One region of the Idiomarina sp. 29L genome, then DNA from elsewhere that is predicted to be linked to it. Evidence: predicted binding sites of a transcription regulator. Region 1 holds the regulator's gene; the other holds the start of a gene.

Region 1 (15,977 bases):
GATAACCGCCTGTTATTTGGTGGTCGCGGAGCCATTCAGGGTAAAAATGCTGAAAACTCGACGTTCGCCAAGCGCTTATTAAAGGCATTGCATCAGACCTTCCCGCAACTCAAAGACGTCACACGGTGGGACAGCTTCTGGAGTGGCTGGGTGAGCGTATCACTTGACGACTATCCGCGCATTGGCAAATTCAGTGACAATATATACGCCAGCATGGGCTACTGTGGGGCTGGCGTTAGCTTTAGCGCATTAGCCGGTCAGCGATTGGCCGAGAGCGCCATGGGAAAAGCCCTGCCTGAACTGCCATACTACCAGTCTCAACTAAAACCATTTCCCCTCCCCCAATTCCGACGTCTCGGACAATGGCTCTACTACCACTACGGCCGCCTGCTTGATTAGCTGTAACTAAAGAGCGCTGAGGTTGTAACAGGCACTATGAAGGACGCCCGTGAATACATCCCTGTAGGGCTTGGGCAGCGCCATCCTTGGCGCTGCACACCTCCATAGTGCCTGTTACAACCTTTGTCCGCGCTCTCTAGTTACCTACTTATTACAGACGCAGTGGACAGACTAGTCGCTGGCAAGCGTTATGAGAGTTAAGGCCTCTGTGACGGAGTGTCGAAGGCCATGGATGGCCTTCGTCAAGCCCTCATGGATGACCTCGTCGCGTCTCCGACACAGAGGCCTTAACTCTCAAGCGACGCATGCGGCCTGACTGTCCCCATCCCTACAAGCCGAAGACTATTTTCTCGCTTTTGAGGAGACGGGCTATGTATTTGATGAGCAGCAATGCGGCAACCAAGGTTGCTATAGCGCTTACCACGGTGCCCATGACGTTAATCGACTCGCCGCGAATCAGAGACAAGAACGCTTGGTGCTGTCCGGTAAGCGGCAGGTAATAGAGTATCGGGTTTTTAAGCCTTGCAAACTCGACGCCGAAAGAAGCGGCCATGGGAATGATCAGCAAAAAGCTGATATAGGTTTGTGCTTCCTTGAAGTTTTTGGCTCGGAACGAGACAAACAATTGCAGTGCGGTTGCGAACACGGCCAGCGGTACGAGCAGCAGGAACATAAGCAGCATCATGCCCACACTAAAATTCACATTCATGCCTATTTCGTGAAGTGGCACATAAGCAAAAATAATAGGGATGATTATCAGCGACAGAGCCGCACCAAACAGCGAAAAAGTAGAAGCCGTCAACGTCTTACCCGCCACAATGTCCCAAGTACTTAAAGGCTGGCTTAATAAGAACTCGAGAGAATTTCGCTCGCGTTCGCCAGCACTAATATCGATGGCGACATTCATACCGGACCAAAACACCGACAAAATGATAAACACTAAAACGGAGCCCATGATTAATGCAGCCTTAGAGCCTTTAGTTGCGGCGTCCTGTTTTTGTAGCTGAATGGGCTGTACAACGCGAGGGTCGATTCCCCGAAGAATAAGCCGGTAACTGGCAATTTGGCTGCTGTAAGCCTGTACCGCTTTTTCGACTCGTTTAATGTCAGTTTGCTGTTTTTGTGAAGACCAGTCCGCTTTCAGCTCAATTTCAACCGGCTCAGCGGCGGCGATTTTATCCGCCCAGTTAGCTGGTAAGTTCAACACGATAGGCGTTTCATTTTCTGACCATTCGCCTTGTTTTTCGACAATACCATTTTCGTTTAAGAAGTCGACCAACTGCGGTGCGTGCTCTTTACCTTCGATATTGATACCAACATCCGCCTGGTCGGTTAACTGTGAAATTAAAAAGAAAAACGCGACGGCCATAAGCATTGGCCCAAAGAAAGCGTAAGACATTGCCGCGAACACTGAACGTTTATCACGTATTGCGTCGCGAAACTCTTTTTTCCATACGGTTGTTAAAGCACTCATTACGCCGCAATTCCTTCGTCCGTTCCTATAATTTTCACGAAAGCGTCCTCGAGTTGTTCTTCGCCTGTCATCCGGCAGAGCTCTTCCGGCGTACCCTCAGCAGCCACTTTCCCTGATGCCATAACCACAACTCGGTCACACAACGCAGCCACTTCCTGCATGACGTGGCTGGAAAACAAAATGCAGGTTCCCTGGGCTCTTTGTTCACGCAGCACGTCGCGTAAAATACGTGTGCTCATGACGTCTAAGCCACGGCTTGGCTCATCCAAAATAAGGTGTTTGGGGTTATGAACCAAGGCTTGGGCAAGTGCCACTTTCATGCGCTGTCCCTGAGAAAAGCCCCCGGTACGGCGATCTGCGAGTTCTTCAATATCGAGCTTCTTAATCACTCGCTCAACCGCGTCTCTTCGAATATTGCCAGTTAAACCATGCAACTCCGCGAAGTATGCGACCTGCTCACGTACAGTCAAACGTTCATAAAGACCGAATTTATCCGGGAAGATCCCCAAGTTCTTGCGAGCCCCCATAGGGTTAACGTTAGCATCCACGCCTTCTATCTCCGCCTTACCCTGGTCTGCCTGAAGCAGGCCATAAATAATACGGAGGCACGTTGTCTTACCAGCACCGTTTGGTCCCAATAGACCCGTGATTTCACCATCGTTAGCCTGAAAGCTGAGGGAATTTAACGCCTGTACACTTTTAAAGGTTTTACTCAGTTTATCGACATTAATCATCCTACAGCCCCGCTCCATTTTGGTTTAGCACAAAAGGTTTCAGGCGTTGTTTTTGCAAGCAACTGCCATCAATAGCGGTCACGTCAGCCTTTTCGATAAACTCAGCGATGAGCTTATTGGCACAGGTATGACTGGCAATAGTATGACTTGCGTTGGGCGCCGTCAGGTGCTTACTGTTCGGTAACGTCTTTGCGGCTAAGTCGCCCCAGGCCGGTGGTGTCACCGGATCCAATTCACCCGACAACAATAAAACCGGCTTATCACTAACGACTGGCTCAGACCAGTAAGAAGGTACCGGAGCCGACTTCCAGCCGCTGCACATATCAACAAAGGCATCACCGGTACGCCCTCCAATAAAGTCGTTGTCGCCGTCTTTTGCTAACAACTGCTCCGTTGCACGAGGTAAGTCTTCACTACAAACCACCGAGAGCATTAAGCCCAGGTAGATACTACTTTGTGACATGGTGCCCCCCATTAAGCCCAATACGGCTTTATAATTGCTTTGAGCGGCCGAGTGAATCGCATAAGGTAAAAGCTGACGTGTATTTGGATGATACAGTGCCATGCGAACAATTGAACTGAAACGTCCCGGTGTTAAATTTATCGTCATCGGTTCAAAGGAAAGCGGATCGTGCGCGTCTAGCAGAACATCCTGTCCTTCTAAAGCATTCATCACGTCATGATAATCTTGTTCTAACGTCGGGAATTTTTCCTGACACGCTACTTGCTCTTCGCAATTACGTAACATTGCATCAAAAGCTTGAGCCCCGTGCTGTCCAAACGGACCAATAACCACCTGCGGCGGCGCTACGGCGTCTAACGTTGCGGTCCGCACAGACTCCGGAGCTTCCCGTAAATAAGTCAACCCGACTCTTGTTCCATAAGAGCCTCCATATAAATTTACTTGCTGAACGCCCAGATGCTCACGAACTTTCTCGAAGTCTTTAACAGCGTTGACCGTATGGTATTGCGTGGTGTCTGTGTCTGGGTATTGCTTAAGGCAGTCGCTGGTAAGCTGCGCCAGCTCTTGCTCGTCATCACTTCTTATGAGTTCATCAGGACGGCTTATGTCGCATTCAAGAGGATGGCTCTTTCCCGTACCGCGCTGATCAATGAGCAGAATGTCACGCTTTTGACGAACGGTATCGAACATGCGGGATATCATCGGCGCCAGCTCAGTGGCTGCCTGGCCTGGTCCACCCGCTAAGATAAGCATTGGATCCGGCTTTGCACCTTCCTGAATAGCCGGTAGTACCGCGTAATGTATGCCAATTTGCCTGCCTTGTGGCTTTTCATAATTTTCAGGCACCTGAACAATACCGCATTCAAGTCGTTCCTGTATTCCCGGCAAATAGCATTCGCTGTCGGTTGAGTCCGTCACTTCGTGTTGCTGTTGAGCGTATGCGCTACCACTTATGGCAGCCAATACCAGCAGCGGTAGGGAAACTAGCATCCACTGTTTCATAATCAGTCCAATTGAATTGAATCACAGTGAGTTATTGTCGTTGAGAAGGGAAAAAAATAAAAGGTAAGTAACTGAAAGAATTGTTAGTAGATGTAAAAAAGCCCGCAAACTTAGCTTGCGGGCTTTTAAATACTCAAATTAACTGGCTATTAAAGGCCTGCGCGCTCTTTAATTGCTGCAGCAATAGGCGACCCTGCATGACCATTAGACTGAGCCCACTCATAATCGCCTGAGCTTTTTAACTCGTCTACTGATAAGCGTCCAACAATGAACTCGCCAATGTCTTGTGAGCCATTTGACATTGCGAATTGCAATAGACTTTGACCGTTACACTGGATACCTGAGTAGATGTCACGGACACGCACACGTGAGTCACGTAACTTTTTACGCATACGCATAGTGTCGTCACCTTGTACGTATGTACAAAGGCTTAACGCCAGCTCATTCGCTTCTGCGCTTTTTGAAAAAGTTGCGCCAGTTGCTGCAACCGCAGCCATCAAGGTGCCTAATACAATCGCTTTCATCTAAAACCCCATCACAAGATTGTTCAAAAATTCATCAAGATGATACTACGATATGAACCGCTCTGCAATGGGCAACAAGTGATGTAAGTAACTGAAATTATAACGTCTTATTAACGTTTCCTATCGAAAATAAGGGTAGTAAAGTCATTGGAATTACGACCATCTGCGGCAAAGTTTTGCCGCTCTACCTCTTGCCAGTCAGCGACTTTCTCATAGTCAGGAAAGAAAGTATCACCGTCAACATTTAGGTCTATTTTAGTAACATATAAGCGGTCTGCCAGCGGTAAAAAATTTTCATAAATTTTTCCACCACCAATGATCATGACTTCTTCTACCGGACCGGCTGCAGCTATCGCTTGTTGCGGTCCATTAACCCAAAGTACTTGACCATCATGGGTTTCTCGAGCTTCTGACGTTCTACTCAGGACAATATTTTTACGCCCGGGTAATGGCCGACCAATTGATTCGAAGGTATTTCGCCCCATAACAATTGGCTTACCCAAGGTAATTTTTTTGAAATATTGGAGCTCGTCGGGCAAATGCCACGGCATTTTATTGTCCTTTCCTATGACCCGATTGTCTGCCATTGCAACTACAAGCGATATTTTCATCCAAAATTACCTTCGTATAGCCTGATGCTATTGCATGAGGCGCGATTTAAGCTTCAATATCGGACCTGACGTAACAACGTCAGGCTACTTCTGATAAATGACTTCGACGCCATGATCGTCGTCGTCATCGTCGTCTTCATCATCATCAAAGTGTTCATCCAAAACATCTTCGTGATAACTGTCCCACTTAAATTCAACCGGATCGGCCTCTTCCTGCTCTTCCATATGCGGTACGGGCAACGTTTCAATATAGTTCATGACTTCGCGACAAAGTTCTTGCGAGCCCCTGCCTTCCAACGCCGCAATCTGGAACACAGGACCGTCCCAGTTCAGCTCTTTCACCAATGCATCGACTTGCTCCTGGACTTCTTCATCTAAGACCAAGTCAACTTTATTAATAACCAGCCAGCGTGGCTTTTCTGCCAGCTTCGGGCTGTATTTTTCTAACTCATCAATAATGATACGAGCCTGTTCAGCCGGATCCGTTTCATCAAACGGTGCTAAATCAACTAAGTGCAGTAGCAGCCGGCAGCGCTCAAGGTGTTTTAAGAAACGAATACCTAACCCGGCACCTTCTGCAGCCCCTTCGATAAGTCCGGGAATATCAGCTATCACAAAACTCTGTCCCGGCGCCGGCGTTACAACACCCAGGTTAGGAACCAAGGTGGTAAACGGATAGTCGGCGACTTTCGGTTTCGCCGCAGATACCGAACGAATAAATGTCGACTTACCCGCATTTGGCATACCTAGCAGACCAACGTCGGCTAGCAGCATCAACTCCAGTTTCAGGTTACGCACTTCTCCGGGCGTCCCGTCTGTTTTTTGGCGTGGCGCGCGGTTCACACTGCTTTTAAAACGGGTGTTTCCCAAGCCATGAAAGCCGCCTTTAGCAACCCGCAGTTTTTGTCCATGTTTGGTCAAATCGCCAATGACTTCGCCGGTATCAATATCAGTCGCACGAGTTCCCGGAGGAACCGTCAACGTAATGTCACTGCCTCGTTTACCGGTGCAATTCTTACCCATACCGTTTTGACCACGTTCCGCTTTATGGAAACGTTCAAAACGATAGTCGATAAGCGTATTCAGGTTTTCATCGGCTTGCAGGTAGACATCACCACCATCACCGCCGTCGCCTCCGTCTGGGCCACCTTTCGGTATATATTTTTCGCGGCGAAAACTGATACAGCCATTACCGCCGTCGCCGGCGTCGACACGAATTTCTACTTCATCAACGAATTTCATCGCAATCTGCTACTTATCACTCATTAAATATTGTGCAAAATTCTAGCACATAAGAAAAAGCCCCGCCGTAATGGCAGGGCTTTCGAACCGAAACTTTTCAGTTTATGTCGAGGTTATTAGTCAGTAATAACGCTCACATATTTACGGTTGTTCTTACCTTTCGTTTCGAAAGATACCTTGCCTTCAGAAGTCGCGAACAACGTGTGATCTTTACCGATGCCAACGTTGCTACCAGCGTGGAAACGTGTACCGCGCTGACGAACCAGGATGTTACCTGCAAGAACCGATTCACCACCGAAGCGCTTAACACCTAAGCGTTTACTCTCTGAATCGCGACCGTTTTTAGTAGAACCACCAGCCTTTTTATGTGCCATGTCGTTACTCCTTAATTAGCTATTGATACCAGTGATTTTCACTTCAGTGAACCACTGACGATGGCCTTGTTGGCGACGAGAGTGCTTACGACGACGGAACTTAACGATTTTAACTTTATCGCCACGACCGTGATCAACCACTTCTGCTTTCACTTTGCCACCGGATACGAACGGAGCACCGATTTTTACGTCGCTGCCGTCAGAAACCATCAAAACCTGGTCGAATTCAACTACATCACCGGTAGCTGCTTCCAGTTTTTCCAGGCGGACGATTTGGCCTTCAGACACACGGTGCTGCTTACCGCCACTTTGGAATACTGCGTACATATTATTCTCCACAACCCTATTGGGTATCCAAATTCAAATCAGGGCGCGAATTGTACGTAATCCCGCCAACGATCGCAAGTCCTAATTTGCCGCCTTTAGAGTTTCCGAGCTCGTCGAATTAGTGTACCATCTGGTTTCCGTTAAATTTTGTAAATTTCAGATATCTATGATGGATATGCAGTCCATTAACGCATTAGCCAAAGACGACATGTTAGGTGTTAATGCGCTTATTGGTGAACAACTAAAATCCGACGTTGCCTTAATTAACCAACTGGGTATTTATATCGTCAATAGCGGCGGTAAGCGCCTGCGCCCTTTGCTGACCGTATTAACCGCCCGTGCACTGGACTATGACGGCAACGATCACCAAAAACTCGCCACCATTATAGAATTTATTCATACTGCAACACTCCTGCATGACGATGTCGTCGATGAGTCTGATTTACGCCGCGGACGCAAAACTGCAAACGCTGTATTCGGTAACGAAGCCGCCGTACTAGTGGGTGACTTTCTCTATACCCGCGCCTTCCAGCTAATGGTCGACTTAGACTCTCTGCGTATATTGCGTATTTTAGCGGACGCCACCAACATTATTTCCGAAGGCGAAGTCTTACAGTTAATGAACTGCAACGATCCCGACACCTCAGAAGCAAGCTACTTCGACGTTATTTACGGCAAAACAGCCAAGCTGTTTGAAGCTGCAACAGAGCTGGCGGGCGTACTGACGGGTCAGAATGAAAAGCTCACCGCTCAATTAGCGGACTACGGTCGCTATTTAGGCACGGCTTTCCAACTGGTCGATGACCTATTAGATTACACTGCCGATAGTGATTCAATGGGCAAAAATGCCGGCGATGACTTAGCCGAAGGTAAACCAACGCTGCCGTTGCTATACGCCATGTGGCACGGCAACGAAACCGAGCAAAAGCTGATTCGTGAAGCGATTGAGCAAGGTGACGGACGTGAGCACTTACAAACCGTACTAACCGCTATGGAGCGAACGGGTGCTTTACAGTACACCCGTGACAAAGCATTAAAAGCCGCCGAACAAGCGCGCGAATCCCTAAGCGAACTCCCCGACTCCGACTATAAACAAGCTTTACTCGCTCTAACCCATCTGGCAGTCGACCGAGTGGCGTAAGAAATGCTTTGGGGGGATCGGGTTCTGTTTCGGACGACGCCCGTGAATACATCCCTGTAGGGCTTGGGAGAGGGCAGATTGCTCACTTGTTTCGCTTGAGCATTGATAGCTTTTGTAGCGGAGACGCTACGAGCTCATCCACGAGGGCTTGACGAAGGCCATCCCTGGCCTTCGACACTCTGCGACAAAAGCTATCAACACTCATAACGCTCACAAATAAGCAACCTGCCCCCTTTTAGCCATTTCTGTAGCCTGATGCTATTGCATCAGGCTACATACCTTTCAGTAAGTAGCGCGGAAATATTGGGGTGGGTCAGTCTTGGCGAAAAGTCATTGCAGGGTTATCTGGAGAAAGTGTGCAGCGCCAAGGATGGCGCTGCCCAAGCCATACAGGGACGTACTTGCAGGCGTCTTTCGGAAGATAACCTGCAATGGCCAGCCAATGCTGGCCCGCCCCAATATTTTCAAGAGCGGATAGCTGAAAGCTTAGCTGGCGAAGTCGATGCCTTTTTGGATATCGCCTTTCAGACCGTCGAGCATGTCGTCCATGCATTTTTGTTCGAAAGCGCTTAGCTTACCGTAAGACAGAATTTCTTCAGCGCCGTTTTTGCCTAAGCGTACTGGCTGCGCGAAGAACTTAGCGTTGTCGCCCGGACCTTCTACATAGGTACACTCAACAGTGTCCTGACCTTGCAGGCCTTTCAGCAATGACAGAGCAAAGCGCGCTGCAGCCTGACCCATAGACAGGGTTGCTGAACCGCCGCCGGCTTTTGCTTCGACAACTTCCGTACCTGCGTTCTGGATACGGTGAGTTAAGTCTTTGATTTCTTGCTCGGTAAACTCAACACCTTCAACCTGAGACAGCAATGGCAGAATCGTTGTACCACTGTGACCACCAATAACCGGTACGTTTACGTTTTCTGGATTCAGACCACGCAGCTCACCAACAAAGGCTTCTGAGCGGATAACGTCCAGAGTGGTGACACCGAACAGCTTACGCTTGTCGTAGCAGCCTGCTTTTTTCAGAACTTCAGCAGCAATTGGCACGGTGGTGTTTACTGGGTTGGTAATGATACCAACACAAGCGTCAGGACAGTTGTCTGCAACACCTTGTACTAAGTTTTTAACGATGCCTGCGTTCATGTTGAACAGATCAGAGCGATCCATACCTGGCTTACGTGGTACGCCAGCAGGAATTAATACGATGTCGCTGCCAACTAATGCTGACGCAAGGTCGTCTTTACCGAAGCCTGTGACTTTTACGTCGGTAGGGATATGGCTTAGATCAACCGCAACACCTGGAACTACTGGCGCAACGTCATACAAAGATAACTCTGAACCTGCTGGAAGTTGTGTTTTCAAAAGTAATGACAATGCCTGGCCGATACCACCGGCCGCACCTAATACGGCTACTTTCATCTCAGACTCCGTTTTGTTTGTCGATTAGAACTGCATAAACATGCAGAATTTGGTGCAAAACTGTACTTGAATACGCTGTTAAATACAACTGACAAGCCTTTTATAACAAAGCTCGAATAGCGTCACAGAATGCAGTAAACTGGTCGCATTATAGCATAAAATGACAGTCAGGAAGCGGCACGATAATGGTGAAAGATCAATTAATTGACGCCTTCAAAACGTTACTGCGTGAAGAGCGTTACGGCTCGCAAGGCGAAATAGTTAATGTACTGAAAGAGCAAGGCTTTGAGAGTATTAGCCAGTCAAAAGTGTCGCGTATGCTGAGTAAGTACGGCGCCGTCAGAACCCGTAACGCGAAGCAGGAAATGGTTTACTGTCTGCCGCCCGATTTAGCGGTGCCCTCTACTAAAGCACCATTAAGCCAACTTGTACTGGATATTCAGCATAATGATGTGATGGTCATTATTCGCACCAGTCCCGGCGCCGCTCAACTCATTGCTCGTTTACTCGACTCGGTTGGTAAAAAAGAAGGCGTACTGGGAACCATTGCCGGCGACGACACTATTTTTATCGCACCGGTGAAAGTACAGGATATTGACTTCACGCTGCAAAAAGTCAAAGAACTGTTTGCGAATCAGTCTGTACTGCCGTCTTCTTGAGTGCTCGGTAACTCACGGTTTTCAGATAAAAACCGTATCGACGGCACAAAGAAACTTGAATTTAACACCGCCTGAGAGTAATCCAGCACCGGATCATACTGCCCTTGTTCATCGGCGTAGTAACGAATCTTCAGCCACTCGACCACACTCTTTGGCGCATGAGAAAAATACATACCCAATAACCCTTGTTCACGTAAGTCTCCCCAGGGCATGTTCTGCCGCAACAAAGGTATTGGCTGCTCTTTCTTGTCCATCAACTTCGCTTTAGCGGCGTGGGTAACGCCATCAATCATTGCCTCCGGCAACCGTTCACCGGAGACTTTTTCCCGCCCCATGATCTGCTCTTGTTTTTCAGGGCCTAAATAATCCCATCGGCGCAGGTCATAACGAATTTTCTGGACAAACAAATAACTGCCATCAACAAAGTCGCTATCGTCGTTTGCATTAATAAGCGCGGCCTGACGTTTACGCATCCCCCTTGGGTTATCCGGCGCATCAATAAAGCCCATTAAGTCACGTCCGTCTAAATAGCGAAAAGAGCGTATCTGTTCAGCCACTTCTATGTCGTAGCCAAACCACTCCATAATGGTTCGGCCGGCGAGATAATTAGCGTCGAAGCGATCACATCGAATATGGATAATAAGATCGAATGGATGCCGCGGTGCTTCACGGTCGGAATCACTTAGTTCAGGAAAGGTCTGTAAGTGCAACGGTCGTTTATGCGGATACAGTATGTCCCAATATTCCGCCCCAATACCGACAAAGCCCGTCAGCATGGCTTCTGAAAAACGGGCGTCGAGGTCCTGGACAATAGAGGGAAACCGCGACAACTTGCGGCGTAAGCTCTCAACATCGTCACTCATGACGTGACAAAACAAGGTTAAGCCGTGCAAATTTGGCTCGGCGTATATCCCTGATTGCGCTTTATCCACCCTTTTCTCCCGTTTAACTATTATTATTGTGAGTTCACTGCATTGTTTTTTACATTAACTCATGCAAAAGGCATTATAGAATGCCTGTATTCGTTATGACACCGCAAGGAAAAATCATGCGTAATCTGATTCTTATTGGAAGTTTATTAGGGTTAACCGCCTGTGCGACAACAACGTCACAGCAACCGACCCAACAAAACGTTGCACAACAGAGCGTTGCTGAGCAATTTCATCAGTTGGCAGACAGCATCTGGGAAGGAATGAATGAATCCAGCGATACCGAGCTGACCGATATGTCTCCGGAGGCGCTTAAGGCTCGATACGAGAAACAATCAAAGTGGCTGGAGCAACTGGACGCCATTAACGTGAGTCAGTTAAGCGATGAAGATAAAATTAACCACGCGATGATTCGCTATTCGCTAAAAAACCGTGTCGACGAATACCGCTTCAATGCGCATTACATGCCGTTAACCGCTGAAGGCAGCTTCCATAGTTCACTGGCGTTTATGCCGTCATACACGTCTTTTAACTCAGTTGAAGATTATCAGAACTATATTTCAAAGTTACGCAGCATTCCGCGCTACATGGAGCAACAGACACACTGGCTAAGAAAAGCGATAGACGAAGGTTACACACAGCCAGCAGCAGCTATGGCAGGGTTTGAAGAGAGTATCTTGGCCTACATTGTTCAGGACGCCAAAGAAAGCGTTTACTTTTCGCCATTTGTACAGCAGCCCGGCTTTGTCGACGACGTTGAGTGGGAAGCATTAAAAGCTGACGCAGTAACCGCCATTGACGAGCAGGTTATGCCAGCGTACGACGACTATTTTACGTTTATGGTCACCGAATACTTACCGAACGCACGCGAAAGCGTTGGTGCCAGTGAACTGCCTAACGGTGAAGCGTTTTACCAAAACCGTATTAAGCATTACACCACACTGGATATGACCGCTGATGAGATTCATGAAATAGGCTTGCAGGAAGTCGCTCGTATTCGCGGTGAAATGCTCGAAGCCATTGAAGCAACCGGCTTTGATGGTGACTTTGACGAGTTCGTTGAGTTTCTGCGTACTGACGACCAGTTTTATCCTGAAACCGCAGAAGAATTGTTGCACTATGCGGCTTGGATTGCGAAGAAGATGGATGGACAGTTACCTAAGCTGTTCAAAACCTTACCGCGTAAACCGTATGGCATTGCTCCGGTTCCTGAAGAGATTGCGCCGAAGTACACCACCGGCCGTTACTCTGGTACCAACCGGGACGACCGCGCTGGTTTTTATTGGGTAAACACTTATGCATTAGACCGTCGTCCGTTATACCAGATGGAAGCACTGACGTTGCACGAAGCAGTCCCGGGCCACCATTTACAAAATGCCATTGCGGGAGAGTTAGAAGACTTACCTGAGTACCGTCAGCAGACTTATATTTCCGCGTTTGGTGAAGGCTGGGGACTGTATTCAGAGTACTTAGGTCTGGAAGCCGGTTTTTATCAAGACCCGTACAGCAACTTTGGTCGCCTAAGCTATGAAATGTGGCGTGCCGCACGTCTAGTGGTGGATACCGGTATGCACGCTAAAGGCTGGAGTCGTGAGCGGGCAATGGACTTTATGGCCAACAACACCGCGTTGTCGTTGCATAACGTGAAAACCGAAATTGACCGTTACATTACCTGGCCAGCTCAAGCGCTGTCGTACAAGTTGGGTGAGCTGACGATTAAGCGTTTACGCGCTGAAGCAGAGCAACAGCTGGGCAATAAGTTCGACATTCGTGAGTTCCACGACGCGGTACTGGAAAACGGCAGCGTGCCGCTGAAAGTACTCGAGCAACACATCAACGACTGGATAGCTGAGCAGAAATAGAACAGAACCCCCGCTATCAGGAAGACGCCTGCAAGTAAGTCCCTGTAAGGCTTGTCTGGCGCCATCCATGGCGCCAGACACTTCCCGATAGCAGGGGTTCTATTTGTTTATTTCTACCGTATTCAAAACCATCCTTGGCGCTGCATACCTCCACACGAAGCCCTGTAACCATTTGTCGCGCTCACGATTATTTTGATCCGTATTTAAAACAATCCATGGCCTTCGACACTCCGCCACAAAAGTACTCGGCACTGATAACGCTCATAAGTGAAAAACCTGCTCGTTGCGCTTTACGAGCTCGCGACTAGAACAACGACACGGCGGCTTATTTTATATTAACTATAAAAATGTTAATTTTAGGTTTTAAGAACGAACTAAGGACGAAGACTGTGAATTCCCGATTGTGCTTTTTAAGCCTTTCCTTTTTACTAACTGGGTGTGGCGGCAGTGACTCTGGGTTTGATGATAACTCTCGCACAGCCTTAGTAGACATACCCGATGCACCGCAGTATTGCTTTATTGATGAATCCTATCAACCTGGCCCAGTACTCTGTTTTCCTGATGTTGTCGCCGATAACGGTGAGCATGTTTATCCTCTCAGCATTGAAGGATTCAATTACGAATTTGGCACGTCTTATCAACTTCGTGTTCGGATTTATGATATCGAATCACCAGACGCCGATGCGCGCTCCGTAGGTTATGAGTTAGTCGACGTTGTTAATAAATCAACAGCGCCTGTTGGTAGCGTATATTCGTACAACAATGTCCAACTAATGAACCTTCCATTTGCTGAGCCGGAAGAAAATTTATACACCTTTGGCTTTCTCGAATTTCAGTGCGGCGAAGGTGTTGATTGTGACTATTTAGTCCAGAACGGAGAAAGTGGTGGCGCGATAAACATCGAGTTCACATTAACAAGCGATAACACGCCCGTTACGCTGACTGACTGGAATTAGCTCTGTATTACGCATCGTTAAACTGTTAAGCATCGCACCTGATGTGAACATCAGGCTACTGACTATCGGGCACAAAAAAACCGCCGAAGCGGTTTTATAGGCATTTAGCTGGGAATGGAAACAACATTATGGCCGGTATTAGGAAGTGTCTGGCGCCATGGATGGCGCCAGCCAAGCCCTACAGGGAAGTACTTGCGGGCGTCCTCGTAAAGAGTCCTTGCAACCTAAGCACTCATTAAGCCACGTTGATGGTTGGGATGATGTTTTCCTTGGCCGCTTTTTCTGCGTCTCGGAAAGCATCCATTTGGTCAAAGTTCAGGTATTTATAAACTTCGCCAGCCATCGAATTAATGTCCTGTGCGTACTCGAGATACTCTTCAGGCGTTGGCAGGCGGCCTACAATAGCACCAACAGCGGCCAGCTCTGCAGACGTCAGATAAACGTTCGCGCCGTCACCTAAGCGGTTCGGGAAGTTACGAGTCGACGTTGACAGTACAGTTGCCCCCGCTTCTACACGAGCCTGGTTACCCATACACAGTGAACAGCCCGGCATTTCAGTACGTACGCCGTTACGCGAATAGATATCGTAATAACCTTCGGTTTCCAGCTGTGCTTTATCCATCTTCGTAGGTGGTGCAATCCACAAACGAGTGTTCAGCGGATCAGAGTTCTTCTCTAACAGTTTACCTGCCGCACGGAAGTGGCCAATGTTAGTCATGCACGAACCAATGAACACTTCGTCCACTTTGTCGCCCGCAACTTCGCTTAAGAACTTAGCGTCGTCAGGGTCGTTAGGGCAACAAACGATTGGCTCTTTAATTTCGTCCAAATCGATTTCGATAACTTCTGCGTATTCTGCATCTTTATCCGCACGCGTCAGTGATGGGTTTTCAAGCCATTCTTCCATCTTACGAGCACGACGCTCAAGCGTACGCGCATCACCGTAGCCTTCGTTGATCATCCAACGCAGCATAGTGATATTAGAGCGCAAGTATTCGCTGACTGAATCTTCTGACAGGTTGATGGTACAACCCGCTGCAGAACGCTCTGCTGATGCGTCTGACAGTTCGAACGCTTGCTCTACGGTCAGGTGCTCAAGACCTTCGATTTCCAGAATGCGACCAGAGAACGCGTTTTTCTTGCCACGTTTCTCTACAGTCAACAGGCCGTCTTTGATGGCAAACGCAGGAATTGCGTGAACCAGGTCACGTAGGGTAATACCCGGTTGCATTTTACCTTTAAAACGCACCAGTACTGACTCTGGCATATCCAGCGGCATAACACCGGTCGCGGCGGCAAAAGCAACCAAACCAGAACCTGCCGGGAACGAAATACCCAGCGGGAAACGTGTATGCGAGTCACCACCAGTACCAACGGTATCCGGCAACAACATACGGTTCAGCCAGCTGTGAATAATACCGTCGTTCGGGCGCAACGAAACGCCGCCACGGTTCATGATGAAGTCTGGCAGTGTATGCTGAGTTTCAACATCGACTGGCTTCGGATAGGCTGAGGTATGGCAGAAAGACTGCATAACCAGGTCAGCGTTAAAGCCAAGACAAGCCAGGTCTTTCAGTTCGTCACGGGTCATTGGACCGGTGGTGTCCTGCGAACCCACGGTGGTCATTTTCGGCTCAACGTAAGTGCCAGGACGAACGCCTTCCATACCACAGGCTTTACCAACCAGTTTTTGTGCCAGGCTGTAACCTTTGTCACTAGATGCTGGCTGCTCAGGTGTCAGGAATAAGTCGCTGTGACCCAAACCCAGTGATTCGCGCGCTTTAGCCGTTAAGCCACGACCGATGATCAGGTTGATACGGCCACCGGCACGGACTTCATCAAGAATAACGCGTGACGCATA
Region 2 (15,977 bases), on a different contig from region 1:
GAAGTTCTGATACGACTGGCATTAAAAGAGCTGTCTTAAGGTAAAGCGATGATAGAAGCCGACCACATTCCAACTGACCGAATTGTTGAAGCCGATGTACAGGGTGACGATGAAGCCATTGATCGTGCTATTCGCCCGAAAAAGCTGGATGAATATACGGGTCAAAAACACGTCGTTGAACAAATGGCGATTTTTATTGAGGCTGCTCGGAAAAGGCAGGAAGCGCTTGACCATTTATTAATTTTTGGTCCACCGGGACTGGGGAAAACTACGCTGGCAAACATTGTTGCTAATGAACTGGACGTTAATATTAAAACAACTTCAGGACCTGTTCTGGAAAAGGCTGGCGATTTAGCGGCATTGTTGACGAACTTAGACGAGCACGATGTTCTTTTTATTGATGAAATTCATCGGTTAAGCCCCGTTGTTGAAGAAATTTTGTATCCGGCAATGGAAGATTACCAGCTGGATATAATGATTGGCGAGGGGCCAGCAGCCCGGTCAATTAAGCTCGACTTACCGCCTTTTACGTTGGTGGGGGCCACCACTCGAGCTGGTGCTTTGACATCACCACTGCGCGATCGCTTTGGTATTGTGCAGCGGCTTGAGTTTTATGACGTAGAAGAATTAACCGATATTGTGTCGCGTTCAGCCCATTTTATGAACGTGACAATGAAAGAGGGCGGCGCTAAAGAAATTGCACGACGTTCGCGAGGAACACCAAGAATTGCTAATCGCCTGTTACGTCGGGTGCGCGACTACGCCGAAGTTAAAGGTAATGGTGAAATTGACCAGGAAACCGCAAACGCAGCACTCACGATGGTCGATGTTGATCACGCTGGCTTTGATTACATGGATCGCAAACTTTTATTAGCCATTATGGAAAAATTTATGGGTGGTCCTGTCGGGCTTGATAATCTTGCGGCGGCAATTGGTGAAGAAAAAGATACCATTGAAGATGTGCTGGAACCTTACCTTATTCAACAGGGGTTTTTACAAAGAACGCCGCGAGGCCGCCTGGCAACGCCAAGAGCTTACCAGCACTTCGGATTGAAACCTGATAAATAGGTAAAAAAAAGCCCGCACAAAAGTACGGGCAAATAGAACAACAAGAAGGAAGTTAAATCCAGGGAACAATCTAAGAAGAAGTGACAACCAATCTCTTCGTCTGTGATATGTGGCGTATTATAAGTATTATAGGCGCTTGATCAAACAAGAAAAATTGCTTTCTCGCATTAGAAAAACTAATTCGCAGTAAGGTGAAGCTGCTCAAAAAAAGCGCAACATAATTATAACAAAATTAAAAATAGCATATAAAACAGTGGTTTTTTGTTTTTATGTTTCAGTTCTGTCATAAAAAAAAGTCTGTTGATAATTTAACCAGCGACACTTTTGGCGCTTTCTTTACAAATTATTACATTACCGTAACTTTTCAGAACTTTACCCGAGGTGATAATGTCTCAGTATCAGTTTGAATGGCCTATTCGTGTGTACTATGAGGACACCGATGCAGGTGGTATTGTTTATTATGCCAATTATCTCAAATTCCTTGAGCGGGCCAGAACAGAATGGTTACGCTCTTTAGGGATTGAACAGGACACTTGGTTAGCTCACAATATAGCCTTTGTGGTGCGTAAGGTTGAGCTTGATTTAAAAAAAGCAGCTCGATTCAACGAAGAGCTAACAGTAACTGTTGACGTTATAAAAAAGAAAAAAGCGTCGTTAATGTTTAAACAAAATGTTTTGGGAAAAGATGGCAGTGTTCATTGCTCGGCGGTTGTAACTGCTGCGTGTGTTGATAACTCGGTAATGAAACCTGTAGCTATTCCGACATCTATTTTATCGCGTATTGAGACAGAGGTTTAGAGCGTGCAAGCAGAGCTATCTTTTATTGACTTATTTTTGCAAGCCAGCTTATTAGTGAAGCTGGTTATGGTTATCTTACTCGCCATGTCGGTTTGGGGCTGGGTATTGATATTTCAACGCCGAAAAGTGCTCAACCAGGCGCAAAAAGATGCGCTAAAATTTGAAGATCGCTTCTGGTCTGGGGTAGACCTTGCGCGCTTGTATCAAGAAATTTCTGCGCGTGCAAAAAACGCCCGGGGTATGGAGCTGATGTTTCATTCAGGCTTTAAAGAGTTTGCTCGTCTGCGAAATCAATCGGGCGGAAACAACCAATCCATGCTGGAAAGTGCCTTCCGCGCAATGCGCGTTGCGCATGCCAGAGAAATGGAAAAGCTCGACAGCCATTTAGGAACGCTGGCAACCATTGGATCTATCAGCCCTTATATCGGCTTGTTTGGTACAGTATGGGGTATTATGAATGCGTTTATCGCATTAGGTGCCGTGCAACAAGCAACGCTTGCTATGGTTGCGCCGGGTATCGCTGAAGCGCTTATAGCAACCGCTTTGGGCTTATTTGCGGCGATACCAGCGGTGATCGCATTTAACCGCTTTACGACGCGTGCGGAAAAAATAGATGGCCAGTACATGAACTTTATTGATGAGTTCACTTCTATACTGCAGCGTCAGGCATTGGCAAAGTCATCAAAAGAGAAAGTGGAAGGTGAGTCACTATGATGGTCATGCCGCGCAAACGGCGTAAGCCGGTTGCTGAGATAAACGTGGTGCCATACATTGATGTGATGCTCGTTCTTCTTATTATTTTTATGGTAACGGCACCGTTAATTACTCAAGGGGTAAAGGTCGATTTACCTAAAGCGACGGCAGAGCCACTGTCAGAGGACAGTAAACCGCCGTTGGTTGCCTCGGTAGATGCCGAAGGTCGTTATTATCTAAACCAAGGGGATAGCCAGGATACGCCAATGCGGGCCGACGAGCTTGCAACCTTGGTGGCTGCCCATTTACAGGTGGAGCCTGATACGCCGGTTATGGTGAATGGCGATGGTGCGGTATCTTATAATCAAATTGTACAACTCATGGTTCTGCTGCAGCGAGCAGGTGTGCCGTCAGTTGGTTTAATGACAGATTCGTCGGAAGAGTAGTTGTGGATAAATCGGAGAGCTTAACGTTACCGCTCATATACTCGATAGCAATACACGCTGTTATAGCCGGTGTGTTGCTCATTAGCTTTGAGTTTACCCCATCGACTCCGGAGGCGATGGAAGTTAACTTGAATCAAAGTGAGTTAGAGCCTTCGGAAGAAATTGTCAGTGCGGTTTCGGTAGATAAGTCAAAAGTTCAGGAACAAGTTGAGCGAATTCAACGTCAAAAGGCGGAAGCTGAGGCTGCTGAACAACGTCGAATTGAGCGTTTAGAACGTCGAGCTGAGGAAGCACGTAAAGCAAGAGAACGCGAAGAGCAGCGTCAAAAAGAAATAGAGCGGCAGCAGGAAATCGAACGTCAGGAAGCGGCACAAGCTCGCAAAGAAGCTGAACAAGCTAAGAAAGAAGCACAGCGCTTAGCGGAAGAGCGAGCAAAAGCAGAAGCGGCAGCTAAAGAGGCAGAGCGTCGAAGAAAAGAAGCGGAAGAAGCTGAACGAAGAGCGGCTGAAGAGCGTCGCAAACGCGAAGAAGCAGAGCGTCGTGCCGCTGAACGAGAAGCTCAGTTGAAAAAAGAAATGGAAGAAGAACGTGCGCGTCGTCAGGCGGCAAGACGTCAACAAGTGCTGAGTGAAATTGAAAAGTACCAAGCGCTTATAAGACAGACCATTCAGCGTAACTGGACCGTCGATGATTCCATGCAGGGTAAGTCATGCGAGTTAACTATTAGTGTTGCGCCGAGCGGGTTTGTTAAGTCGGTCGATACCGGAAGCGGTGATGCCAGTGTATGCCGCTCGGCTCGCAATGCGGTGCTGAAAGCAAATACGTTACCGGTGTCTGAAGACCCGGAAATTTATCAGCAGATGAGTACAATCAAACTGACTGTTAAGCCACAGTTGTAATTAGGGTGACCAATGAAAAAAATCGTATTTCAAGCCATAGCCTTACTGTTTGTAGTGATGAGTTCCGCCCGCGCCGGCGTGCTGGAAATTGTCATTACTGAAGGTATCGACACGGCGCGACCTATTGCTGTGGTTCCTTTTGAATGGAAAGGTGAGGGGCAACCGCCCGGTAACTTAACTGACGTTATTGCTGCTGACTTAAGACGCAGTGGTCGGTTTAACCCTATTCCCACAACGGCAATGCCTCAGCGTCCAACAAAAGACGGTGATATTGACTATTCGGCCTGGGCCAAAATGGGGGTTGAAGCCGTATTAGTTGGTTCGGTTGAACCGTATTCAGTTGACCGCTATATGGTTAAATTTGAACTGATTGATGTGTTACGCGGCCAAATTACGGGGGGTAATGCCCAAATGCTGCGTAATGGCGAACTGGTGCAAAGCAATGACCATGTGCTTGATTCTCGTTCAAGTGTTATTGATGGTGATCAATTTCGTAGCTATTCGCACCGAATTTCGGATGTTGTGTATGAAGCGCTGACTGGTGAAAAAGGCGCGTTTATGACAAAAATTGCCTACGTCACTGTTAACCATGATGACCGTTACCCTTATAAGTTGGCAGTTGCTGACTACGACGGTGCGAATGAAAAAATCTTATTGCGCAGCCCTGAGCCATTAATGTCCCCGTCATGGTCACCAGACGGTAACAAGCTGGTCTACGTGAGCTTTGAGAATAAAACGGCGGAGATATTCATGCAGGATATTTACACCACTCGCCGTGAAAAACTGACGTCATTTCCGGGGATCAATGGTAATCCTGTGTTCTCACCAGACGGCTCAAAATTGGCCATGGTATTGTCAAAGGACGGTAACCCGGAACTCTATGTTTTCGATATAAAAACGAAAAACTTGCAACGAGTTACGCGGAATCGTACGATTGATACAGAACCAAGTTGGACACCTGACGGAAAGTCGCTAGTATTTACGTCAGAGCGTGGCGGTAGACCGCAGCTTTACAATGTAGAGTTGTCGTCAGGTCAAGTTCGCCGACTGACGTTCGAAGGTGAGCAGAACTTAGGTGGTACGGTAGCTCCGTCTGGTAAAGACATGATTCTGGTAAACCGTACCAGAGGGAACTATCATATAGCTAAGCAAGAGTTCCCAAGAGGAACAATGCAGGTTTTAACAAAAACGTCTTTGGATGAGTCACCAAGTATCGCACCGAATGGTAGTATGGTGATATACAGTACAACGCACAATAACAAGCAAGTACTAGCATTGGTATCAACCGATGGACGTTTTAAAGCGCGGTTACCGGCGTCTGATGGGGAAGTTAAGTCTCCCTCTTGGTCGCCATTTATGTAAATAGCCTGAATGGTTGAATTGTTCGATTAAACGATAAGGACGAAAAGGATGCAGCTTAATAAACTTTTTAAAGCTCTGGCAATCGTTGTACCAATGGCAACTCTGGCCGCATGTAGCTCAAACCAGGAAACCGATTCAGGTATGGGCTCAGGTCAGGAAACGAATCAACAAGCAGAACAAGATTCTGGTGTTGAAGTTGGTGCGGCTGAGCGTCAAAAAACGCTTGAAGAACAACGTCAAGAGAAAATGGAAGCATTGCGCAAAGAACACATTGTTTACTTTGCTTTCGATAAGTCTAACGTACAATCTGAATACGCAGAGCTATTAGCTGCGCACGCAGATTACTTAGTTAAGAACCCGTCTGTGAAAGTGGTTATCGAAGGTCACGCTGATGAGCGTGGTACGCCTGAGTACAACATCGCACTTGGCGAGCGTCGTGCACAAGCGGTTGAAAGCTACTTGCACAACTTAGGAGTTCAGGACTCTCAAACTTCAACCGTATCTTACGGTGAAGAAAAGCCTTTAGTTGATGCGTCAACTGAAAGTGCATACGCGAAAAACCGTCGTGCGGTTTTAGTGTACTAATCCTAAATTAGACGGATAGTTCATGAAAAAAACGCTGTTAGCTGTCAGTTTGTTGGTGCCTGGGCTTGCTTTAGCCCAGGCGCCTGTTTCGGGTCTTTCTTCTTCAGGTGACGTTGAAAAGCGTCTGGATCAAATCGAGCGCATGCTTGAGGCTCGATCCAGTGCACAACTCAACATGATGGATCAGCTTAATTCCGTTCAACAAGATGTTGCAGAATTAAGAGGGATAACTGAAGAGCATGCCTATCAATTGGAACAACTTTTACAACGCCAGCGCGAGCTGTATCAGGAAATTGATCGTCGCTTTAATCAGTTAAAGGACAACAATAGCCAGAGTAATGATGCCGGCGCAGGTTATTCCAATATGCAGCAGGTACCGACGCAAGCTGATGGCAGCAGTTATTCAGCAAGCTTGAGCGAAAATGATGCTTACGACAAAGCCATTGCGTTGGTTTTGGAAGATAAGCGTTATGACGCTGCCATTCCTGCTTTCCAGTCCTTTTTGGAGAGCTTCCCTAACTCTACTTATGCGCCAAACGCCCATTACTGGCTTGGACAGCTTTTCTTTGCTCAGCAAGAATATGATAAAGCTGAACAACAGTTCATGACGGTAGTAAAAGACTACCCTGACAGTAATAAGCGTGGTGACTGTTTATTGAAGCTTGGTGCTATCGCAAATGACCAGGGTAACACCGCTGATGCAAAGCGTTATTACGAGCAAGTCATTAGTGAGTACCCGGATAGTACTGAAGCAAATTTAGCCAAGCAACGACTGAATTAACTAACACGAGCGCAACATGTGTTCGTGAATTAATCAGTCAGACAGTTTTTTTCAATTTTAAGTTGCATAAGCGCGTTATTTCAGTAAACTATGCCGCCGTTGCCAAGCAGAACTGGTAACGAATAATTAGCGTTGGGTTGTTAGCTCAGTTGGTAGAGCAGTTGACTTTTAATCAATTGGTCGCAGGTTCGAATCCTGCACAACCCACCACTCGCTAATGCTAAAAAAATCAGAATTATGGGTTGTTAGCTCAGTTGGTAGAGCAGTTGACTTTTAATCAATTGGTCGCAGGTTCGAATCCTGCACAACCCACCACCTCTTCTTTCTGATAACTTAACTACAACCCCCTCTTGAATTCGACTATACTAGCCGCCACGTTATAACGAACACTTGGACATAAGCTGTAATACCATGACTGAGATTCAAACGCTGGATACCCTTGACTATCGGTTTCCACCAAAACCCAAGCCGTTGACGCCTGAAGAAAAACAGGAAACGGTTGAACACATTAAAGCGCTTCTTGAAGAGAAAGATGCGGTTTTAGTGGCACATTACTACACTGACCCTGACATTCAGGCGCTGGCTGAAGAGACAGGCGGTTGTGTTGCTGACTCGCTAGAAATGGCGCGCTTTGGTCGTGACCATCCGGCGAAAAAGCTCATTGTTGCGGGTGTTCGCTTCATGGGAGAGACGGCGAAAATACTGACACCGAATAAACAGGTGTTAATGCCTACGTTAGATGCCGAGTGTTCACTAGATTTAGGCTGCCCTCCGGAAAAGTTCTCAGAATTTTGTGACCAGCATCCGGATCGCACGGTTGTGGTTTACGCAAATACCTCAGCAGCTGTCAAAGCGCGAGCTGATTGGGTCGTTACCTCAAGCATGGCGTTAGAGCTGGTTGATCACTTAGATGCCAAAGGCGAGAAAATTTTATGGGCGCCTGACAAGCATTTAGGCGGCTATATTGCCCGTGAAACGGGCGCAGATATGCTGTTATGGCAAGGTGCCTGTGTTGTGCATGACGAATTTAAAGCCAAAGCGCTCAAAGACATGAAGGCGTTGCACCCTGATGCGGCTATTTTAGTACACCCAGAGTCTCCAGAAAATATTGTCGCAATGGCCGATGCTGTTGGCTCAACATCGCAGCTTATTAAAGCGAGCCAGGAACTGCCTAACGACACCTTTATTGTTGCGACGGATAAAGGCATTTTCTATAAAATGCAGCAACTGCAACCCAACAAGACCTTTATTGAGGCACCAACAGCCGGTAATGGCGCAACATGCCGAAGCTGTGCGCATTGTCCGTGGATGGCGATGAACGGTCTTAAAGCGATTGAGCAAGCGCTTGAAACGAGTGGGGAAGAGCATGAAATTCATGTCGATCCAGAGCTTGGAGAAAAGGCGATGGTGCCGCTGGATAGAATGTTGGCATTTGCTGCGACACTAAAATAACCCCAAAGGTCTCATTACGAGGCCTTTTTTGCTTTATACAACCCGTTTATAACGATAATAAACAAGCTTCCTACCGAACTTCACAACTGCATGCTAATCTAAAATTAATGATTATTTATTCAGGATTAGTGCATGGGACTGTATCAAAATGCAGACGTAAGGGATAACTGTGGTTTTGGCTTGATAGCGAATATTAACGGTCAGGCCAAGCATGACTTAATAACGACTGCTTTGCATGGTTTAGACCGAATGCAGCATCGCGGTGGCATTGGCTCCGATGGTAAAACTGGCGATGGTTGTGGACTATTACTTCAACTGCCGGAGCAGTTTTTCAAAGACTACGCTAAATCTCAAAATTGGTCTCTCAGCAAAAAGTTTGCCGTCGGCATGGTATTTTTCAGTAAAAATCATGACAAAAAGGAAGCCGCGCGACAGCTTATTGAAGAAGAGTTAAAGCAGGAAACGTTAACCGTCAATGGATGGCGTAAGGTTCCAACGGATCCGACCATTTTGGGCACGCAGGCCGCCCAGTCAGAGCCAGCTATTGAACAAGTCATCGTGTCGGCGCCACCGGGGTGGCGAAAAAAAGATCTTGAGCGGCGCCTTTACATGGCGCGCCGCCGAATAGAGCAGCATTACACAGACAACAATGAGCTTTACATAGCCTCGTTATCGAGTCTGGTGATTGTTTATAAAGGACTGGTATTGGCGAGGAATTTGGCCAGTTATTACCATGACTTGGCAAATGAGAGTATGACCACTGCCATTTGTGTGTTTCATCAACGCTTTTCAACGAATACTGAACCCCGTTGGCCATTAGCACAGCCATTTCGTTTCCTCGCTCATAACGGTGAAATTAATACCATACGAGGTAACCGTCAGTGGGCGCGAGCCCGAGCTTACAAATTTCACACGCCACTATTACCCGACCTGCAACGTGCAGCCCCCTTGGTCGGTATGAGTGGCTCAGACTCAGCGTCGTTGGACAATATGCTCGAACTGCTGCTTGCTGGTGGCATGGACTTATTCCGCGCTATGCGTTTATTAATTCCGCCTGCCTGGCAGGGCGATGCGACCATGTCAGATGAGATGCGGGCATTTTATGAGTTTAACGCGCTGCATATGGAGCCCTGGGACGGCCCAGCAGGCGTGGTATTGAGCAACGGTCGGCATGTTGCCTGTAGTCTTGACAGAAATGGCTTACGCCCAGCGCGTTACGTGCTCACTGAGTCCGGCATACTCACTATTGCGTCCGAAGTCGGCATTTGGGACTACGATGAGGCAGAGGTAACAGAGAAAGGACGTTTAGGTCCGGGTCAAATGATGGCGGTTGACACCTATACGGGGAAGATTTGGTATAACGATGATATTGAAACGGATCTTAAAGAGCGTCACCCTTATAAACAGTGGTTGTCGCAAAACCGCCGCCGCTTAGTGCCGTTTGAGCATAGTCACGCCGACAAAATCGGCCAGCGACTTTACGGTGACGAGACCATGGCCGTATTCCACAAAGCCTTTCTCTATTCTGAAGAAGAGTTGCAACAAGTTATTAGTGTTCTTGCCAAAGATGGGCAGGAAGCGGTTGGCTCAATGGGTGATGATACGCCCCAAGCTTTTTTGTCCAAACAGCCCAGACTGCTTTACGATTATTTCCGGCAGCAGTTCGCGCAGGTTACCAACCCGGCAATTGACCCAATTCGCGAACGTCACGTCATGTCCTTAAGCACCATTATTGGCCGCGAGCATAATGTCTTTAACGAAGCCTCAGGTGATGCTGATCGGGTGGTATTTGAGTCGCCCATTTTAATGTATACCGACGTTAAACAACTGCGGGACTTAGACGAAAAACATTACCGCAGTATGGACTTTTCATTGGCATTTAATCCAGCGGATAAATCGTTACAGCAGGCGCTTAATGAGCTTGTTGAAAGAGTGGTTGAGGCGGTAAGAAAGCAAAGTGTGGTTATTGCCATTCTGAGCGATCGCCATTTTGAAAAAGATGATATCACTATTCCGGCGCCAATGGCGGTTGGTGCGGTTCAGCAGGCGTTGGTCAATGAAAACCTGCGTTGCGACTCTAATATTATTATCGAAACTGCTTCTGCGCGTGACTCACATCACATGGCGGTTCTACTGGGTCTGGGGGCCACGGCAATCTATCCATTCCTCGCATATGAAACGGTTGAGCAGTTAGCCGGGCAGCAGAAAATAGACCTGCCAGTCAGAGAAGCGTTACTGAATTACCGTAAAGGGCTGAACAAAGGTTTATTAAAAATACTTTCGAAAATGGGCATATCGACAATTTCCGGTTATCGCGGTGCATCGCTGTTTGAGGCCGTTGGGCTTAATTCGGATGTCAGAGAGTTATCATTCTGCAATATGCCGGCGCGTATTAACGGTACCGGTTTTGATGATATTCAGCAGGATTTACTGCAACGCTTTCAAAAAGCCTGGTTAAAGCGCAAACCGCTAGCTCAGGGAGGCTTATTAAAATATGTGCATGGCAGTGAGTACCATGCTTATAACCCCGATGTCGTGGTTGCATTGCAAGAAGCAGCTAATACCGGGGATGAATCAGCTTACAAGGTTTACGCTAAATACGTTAACGAGCGGCCGGTGACTCATATTCGCGACTTGCTGGACTTAAAGCTTCCAAATACGCCTATGATTGACCTCAATGAGGTTGAGCCCAAAGAGCGTTTATACCAGCGTTTTGACACAGCGGCGATGTCGATTGGTGCGCTCAGTTCAGAAGCCCATGAAGCATTGGCGATAGCGATGAATCGAATTGGCGGTCACTCGAACTCGGGAGAAGGGGGCGAAGACCCTAAACGGTTCAATACTGAAAAGAACTCGCGCATTAAACAGGTCGCGTCAGGCCGCTTCGGAGTGACACCGCACTACCTCGTTAATGCTGATGTTATTCAAATAAAAGTCGCACAAGGCGCGAAACCCGGAGAGGGTGGGCAGCTCCCAGGAGAAAAGGTCACGGCAGAAATTGCCCAATTGCGTTACGCGGTACCGGGTACGACATTAATATCACCGCCACCGCATCACGATATTTACTCAATTGAAGATCTCGCTCAGTTGATATTTGACTTAAAACAGGTAAACCCTGAGGCGTTAGTATCGGTAAAGCTGGTTTCTACGCCGGGTATTGGCACTATCGCTACGGGCGTAGCAAAAGCCTATGCGGACCTTATTACGGTGTCCGGCTATGACGGAGGCACCGGTGCCAGTCCGCTCACTTCTGTAAAGTATGCTGGCTCGCCCTGGGAGTTAGGTCTGGCGGAAGTTCATGAAGCGCTGGTAACGAATAAGCTAAGACACAAAATACGCCTGCAGGTTGATGGCGGCTTAAAAACCGGCAAAGACATTGTCAAAGCGGCGATTTTAGGAGCAGAAAGCTTTGGCTTTGGTACTGCGCCAATGGTCGCTCTGGGCTGCAAGTACTTAAGAATTTGTCACTTAAATAATTGTGCGACCGGTATTGCAACACAAGACGAGCTGCTGAGGAAAAAGCATTTCTCTGGCTTACCGGAAAAAGTCATCCGGTTGTTTGAGTTTATGGCAGAAGAAGTGCGCAACATTTTGTCTTACCTGGGGGTAAAAGAGCTTACCGATGTTATCGGGCGCACCGATTTACTTGAGCGTTTACCCGGTGAAACGAAACGTCAGCAAGCTGTAGACTTAAATATGTTGCTAGCGTCCTCGGGTATTGAATCTGAGTACCCACTGTATTGCACAGAAAAGAATTCACCTTTTGATAAAGGCGATCTGAATCAGCAAATACTCTCGGCCGCACAGTCAGCTATCGACAATAGATCCGGCGGCAAGTGGTCTTTCGATATAAAAAATAATGACCGCTCTGTTGCAGCCAGTTTATCGGGCTATATTGCGAAACGGCATGGTAATCAGGGTATGGCGACTGCACCCATTATTCTTAGCTTTAAAGGCACGGCTGGTCAAAGCTTCGGTGCGTGGAATGCCGGTGGATTAAAACTTAGGTTGACTGGCGATGCCAACGACTATGTGGGGAAAGGCATGGCTGGTGGCGAAATTGTATTAAAGCAACCGCTTAGTGCGAATTACCCAACTCATAAAGCTGCCATCATGGGGAATACTTGCCTATACGGCGCTACCGGCGGCAAGCTATATGCAGCAGGCGGTGCCGGCGAACGATTTGCCGTGCGTAATTCAGGTGCTACTGCTGTGGTTGAGTCTATTGGTGATCATGGCTGTGAGTACATGACTGGTGGAATTGTCGCGGTACTAGGCGATTGTGGCATCAACTTTGGCGCCGGCATGACAGGCGGTTTTGCCTATTTGCGAGACATCGACGGAGACTTACACCGCCGTTTAAACCATGAGCTGGTTGAAGCGTTAGAAATAGAAACCTCCATTATTAAAGAGCATCTGCGCGGGCTTATTCATGAGCATCATGAGGCTACCGGCAGTGGCTACTCCAGACAATTGCTTGCGTCTTTTGACGAAACCTTGAAAAGCTTCCGTATTGTGAAGCCTAAATCTCAGGATGTGTCCGATTTATTGGGGCATCGTGCACGCTCTACAGCTGAACTTCGGGTACAGGTGATGTAATGAATAAAAATGTGTATCAATTTCTCGACGTTCAGCGAATTGACCCGCCGAAAAAGGCCGCTGATGAGCGTCGCATTGAGTTTACTGAAATTTATGAACCCATGTCGGGCGTGCAGTTGCAGGGGCAGGCAGATCGCTGCCTGGACTGCGGCAATCCGTATTGTGAATGGAAGTGTCCGGTTCATAACTATATTCCACAATGGCTGGAGTTAGCGAATCAGGGACGTGTAACCGAAGCTGCAGAGCTTATGCATAAAACCAATAGCTTACCGGAGATTTGTGGGCGAGTGTGTCCGCAAGATCGGCTTTGTGAAGGGGCTTGCACACTTAACGATGGCTTCGGTGCTGTAACTATCGGCAGCATTGAAAAGCAAATTGTTGATGAGGCATTTGCCAACGGCTGGCGACCCGACTTAAGCGGGGTCGCACAACGAGTGGAGCGAGTTGCCGTTATAGGTGCAGGTCCTGCCGGTTTGGCTTGTGCCGATGTACTGGCTCGTAACGGTGTTACTGCAACGGTGTATGACCGTTACCCTGAAATTGGCGGGTTGCTGACTTACGGTATTCCACCGTTTAAGCTCGATAAATCGGTCATGAAGTTGCGTCGCGAGATATTCAGCGAAATGGGCGTCGAGTTCAAGTTGGGCGTAACGGTTGGCGAAGACATTGAGTTTTCTGAGCTGCTGGAGCAATACGATGCGGTGTTTTTGGCGTTAGGTACTTATAAAGCACTGGATGGCGGCTTAAAAGGGTTAGAGCATAGCGGCGTGTATCCGGCATTGCCGTTTCTTATTGGCAATACGCAAACCCTGATGCCTCATCAACCCATGCCGCAATACCCACACATTGATCTTAAAGGACAGAAAGTGGTGGTGCTGGGCGGCGGTGATACCGCAATGGACTGCGTACGCACCTCAATTAGACAAGGTGCGATGTTGGTGACTTGCGCTTACCGACGAGATGAAAGCAATATGCCCGGCTCGCGTCGCGAGGTGGAAAATGCCAAAGAAGAGGGCGGAGAGTTTTTATATAATGTTCAGCCGGTGGAAATAGAAGCGAGCGAATCTGGACGGGTTACTGGTGTGAAAATGGTGAAAACCGCATTAGGACAGCCTGATAGTGACGGCCGCCGACGGCCTGAGCCTGTTGCAGGCTCAGAATTCACCTTACCGGCAACAGCGGTGATCATCGCCTTTGGGTATCAGGCGAGTCCGCCGGAATGGCTGAAACAGCATAACGTAGAGCTAAGCGACTGGGGTACAGTGCTTACTGACTCGAATCGGGAATTTGCGATGCAGACCAGTCACCCCAAAATTTTTGCCGGCGGTGATATGGTTCGCGGAGCTGACTTGGTTGTTACCGCTATTGCTGAAGGCCGCTCCGCCGCCGAGGGAATACTCGATTACTTCGACCAACTGTCAATAAAAGCTTCGTAGCCTTCAACAAACGTCGGGTACTTAAGTGTATAGCCGCTATTGTGCAAGCGGCTATTGTCACAGCGCTTTGAGCCTCTGGGACCTGGGCCGGGTTCAACATCAGAGGTAATACTGACGTTAAGTTGCTGCGCTAACCATTGGTACATTTCGTACTGTTTAACGGGTTTATTATCACTGACAAGGTAAAGCGGCTGTGAGTTTTCAATATCGGTTAATAACGCATGAATAAACCCGGCGACATCATCTTGATGAATTCGGTTCGTCCAGCTGTCACGTAAACTCATGTTACCGGCAATCAATTGTTTTAATAAATAGTCCCGACCTTCTCCGTAAATACCGCTGCAACGCAATATCGTGGTTTGGCTCGGCAGCGAATCGATTAACGACTCAGCCTGTAACAACGCTTTGCCAGATTCTGATGTCGGAGCTGTTTCACTGGTTTCATCTATCCACTCACCATTTTCCTGAGCATAAACACCAGTACTGGACACATAAATAACGTAAGGCTCTTGAGCGCTATGTGCCAGCACTTGCTGCAAGTGTCTGCAAGGCACGACATAGCCATCGTGGTAGCGTTGTGAGCCTGAGGCAGAAGGCGTCAGAGTAACAACAACAGCGTCCCATTGAGTATCGAATAAATGCCGTAAGTCCTGCTCGTTATCGTAGTTACCAGCAACAAGCTGCACCCCCTCAATAACGGGCTTGTTGTCGGGGTGGCGGCAAAGTCCGGTGACACGATGACCTTCTGCCGCCAACAAACGTGCGGTACGTTGTGCGATGTCTCCGTAGCCGAGTAAAAGCGTTTGCATGATCAACCCCTTAGCGTTAATGTAAATAAAATGTATCCACAACTTAAATAACCACGACAAACGTAGCCACAATGACCCTCGATGCCGCCTTGCAGACACTCGTTGACGAGTTAAAAACAGAGTACCATCGCTCGCAGTTTGAGTCTGTATTTAAGCGCAAAACAAAACACCTCAGCGGACCTGAAAAGCTGAAAGTGAAAATGGCGATTACCGAATTAGCGAAACCGGCACTAGGCGTTGTCGACTTACGTAAAAAAGTTCCGTATGACGTGTTCCCTTACCCCTTTCAGGGTCGCACGCACTATTTTCACAATCGCGCACAGCAACTGTTTGAACAGGGTCTTAAAGCGTATAAAGGCGTTTTCACCGAAGATACAAAGCAACAAATTCTGGCATTGAAAAATCAATACAATGAGACAGGTACTGTTAATGCGCCGGCAACGTCTTTAGACAGCTTTATTGCCGGACACCCCTACGCGCGCCGCGAAGAGCGCATGAACTTTGTGTCGCCGGTGTCTTTTACGTTGGCCGACGGGCAATTGTTCAAGGCAAGTACCGTGGATATATCAACCAATGGTTTACAGCTTAAGGTGGAGTCAGATGAGCAAGTAAAGTCGTTACTGTTCGCTCAGCTCGATGTTCGCTTTTCCGGCCTCGCCGAGAATTTCGTTATTAGTGGTGAACCCAGCGTCCAATACCGGGTGGTAGCCATCGAGAATAGTGAGCCATACGTGTATTTGCGGCTCAAGCGATTAGAAACTGACAATAACAAGGCATTTCGCATCTTTATTGATGAGCTCATTGGTCAATATAAGCACCGTTATAAAGTTAATATTGATCACAGTTTGCAGCGAGTAAAAGCCCGTGCTTATGAAGCGCTTTGGGCAAATGCGTACAGTGGGCTTAAATTGGTACTAGCTGACAATAAGCCAACCTGTTGTGCGCTGGCGAGCGAGGCGAACCGAACGCTACTGAACAGCTGGCAAAAACATGCCCCAAACGCATTATCTCAACTCATGGCATTGCCTTGGGTTAGGCAAGAGCGCGAT

The links. Region 1 encodes ArgR, which controls arginine synthesis, uptake and breakdown. Its sites were predicted from a motif close to ANTGAATANNTATTCANT; they were not measured.
Region 2: gltB (glutamate synthase large subunit) is a predicted target of ArgR. The motif match lies at 8,191-8,208, and genes of this name have one in related genera.

What each region holds. Positions count from the first base shown of each region.
Region 1 is NZ_SDJS01000002.1:255,366-271,342, forward strand. Features, by position in the region: gene EST55_RS04865 (FAD-dependent oxidoreductase) at 1-399, shown strand, start outside; gene EST55_RS04870 (ABC transporter permease) at 728-1,873, opposite strand; gene EST55_RS04875 (ATP-binding cassette domain-containing protein) at 1,873-2,607, opposite strand; gene EST55_RS04880 (alpha/beta hydrolase) at 2,609-4,072, opposite strand; gene EST55_RS04885 (DUF3718 domain-containing protein) at 4,222-4,596, opposite strand; gene folA (type 3 dihydrofolate reductase) at 4,707-5,207, opposite strand; gene cgtA (Obg family GTPase CgtA) at 5,292-6,449, opposite strand; gene rpmA (50S ribosomal protein L27) at 6,566-6,823, opposite strand; gene rplU (50S ribosomal protein L21) at 6,839-7,150, opposite strand; gene ispB (octaprenyl diphosphate synthase) at 7,320-8,291, shown strand; gene mdh (malate dehydrogenase) at 8,778-9,710, opposite strand; gene argR (transcriptional regulator ArgR) at 9,896-10,369, shown strand; gene EST55_RS04925 (Dyp-type peroxidase) at 10,345-11,301, opposite strand; gene EST55_RS04930 (DUF885 domain-containing protein) at 11,418-13,160, shown strand; gene EST55_RS04935 (DUF4377 domain-containing protein) at 13,550-14,116, shown strand; gene acnB (bifunctional aconitate hydratase 2/2-methylisocitrate dehydratase) at 14,352-15,977, opposite strand, start outside.
Region 2 is NZ_SDJS01000001.1:87,737-103,713, forward strand. Features, by position in the region: gene ruvA (Holliday junction branch migration protein RuvA) at 1-39, shown strand, start outside; gene ruvB (Holliday junction branch migration DNA helicase RuvB) at 49-1,068, shown strand; gene ybgC (tol-pal system-associated acyl-CoA thioesterase) at 1,456-1,866, shown strand; gene tolQ (protein TolQ) at 1,870-2,580, shown strand; gene tolR (protein TolR) at 2,577-3,005, shown strand; gene tolA (cell envelope integrity protein TolA) at 3,008-3,904, shown strand; gene tolB (Tol-Pal system beta propeller repeat protein TolB) at 3,917-5,266, shown strand; gene pal (peptidoglycan-associated lipoprotein Pal) at 5,315-5,851, shown strand; gene ybgF (tol-pal system protein YbgF) at 5,874-6,632, shown strand; tRNA gene EST55_RS00480 (tRNA-Lys) at 6,767-6,842, shown strand; tRNA gene EST55_RS00485 (tRNA-Lys) at 6,872-6,947, shown strand; gene nadA (quinolinate synthase NadA) at 7,044-8,084, shown strand; gene gltB (glutamate synthase large subunit) at 8,217-12,683, shown strand; gene EST55_RS00500 (FAD-dependent oxidoreductase) at 12,683-14,119, shown strand; gene EST55_RS00505 (SDR family oxidoreductase) at 14,086-14,928, opposite strand; gene EST55_RS00510 (PilZ domain-containing protein) at 15,000-15,977, shown strand, end outside.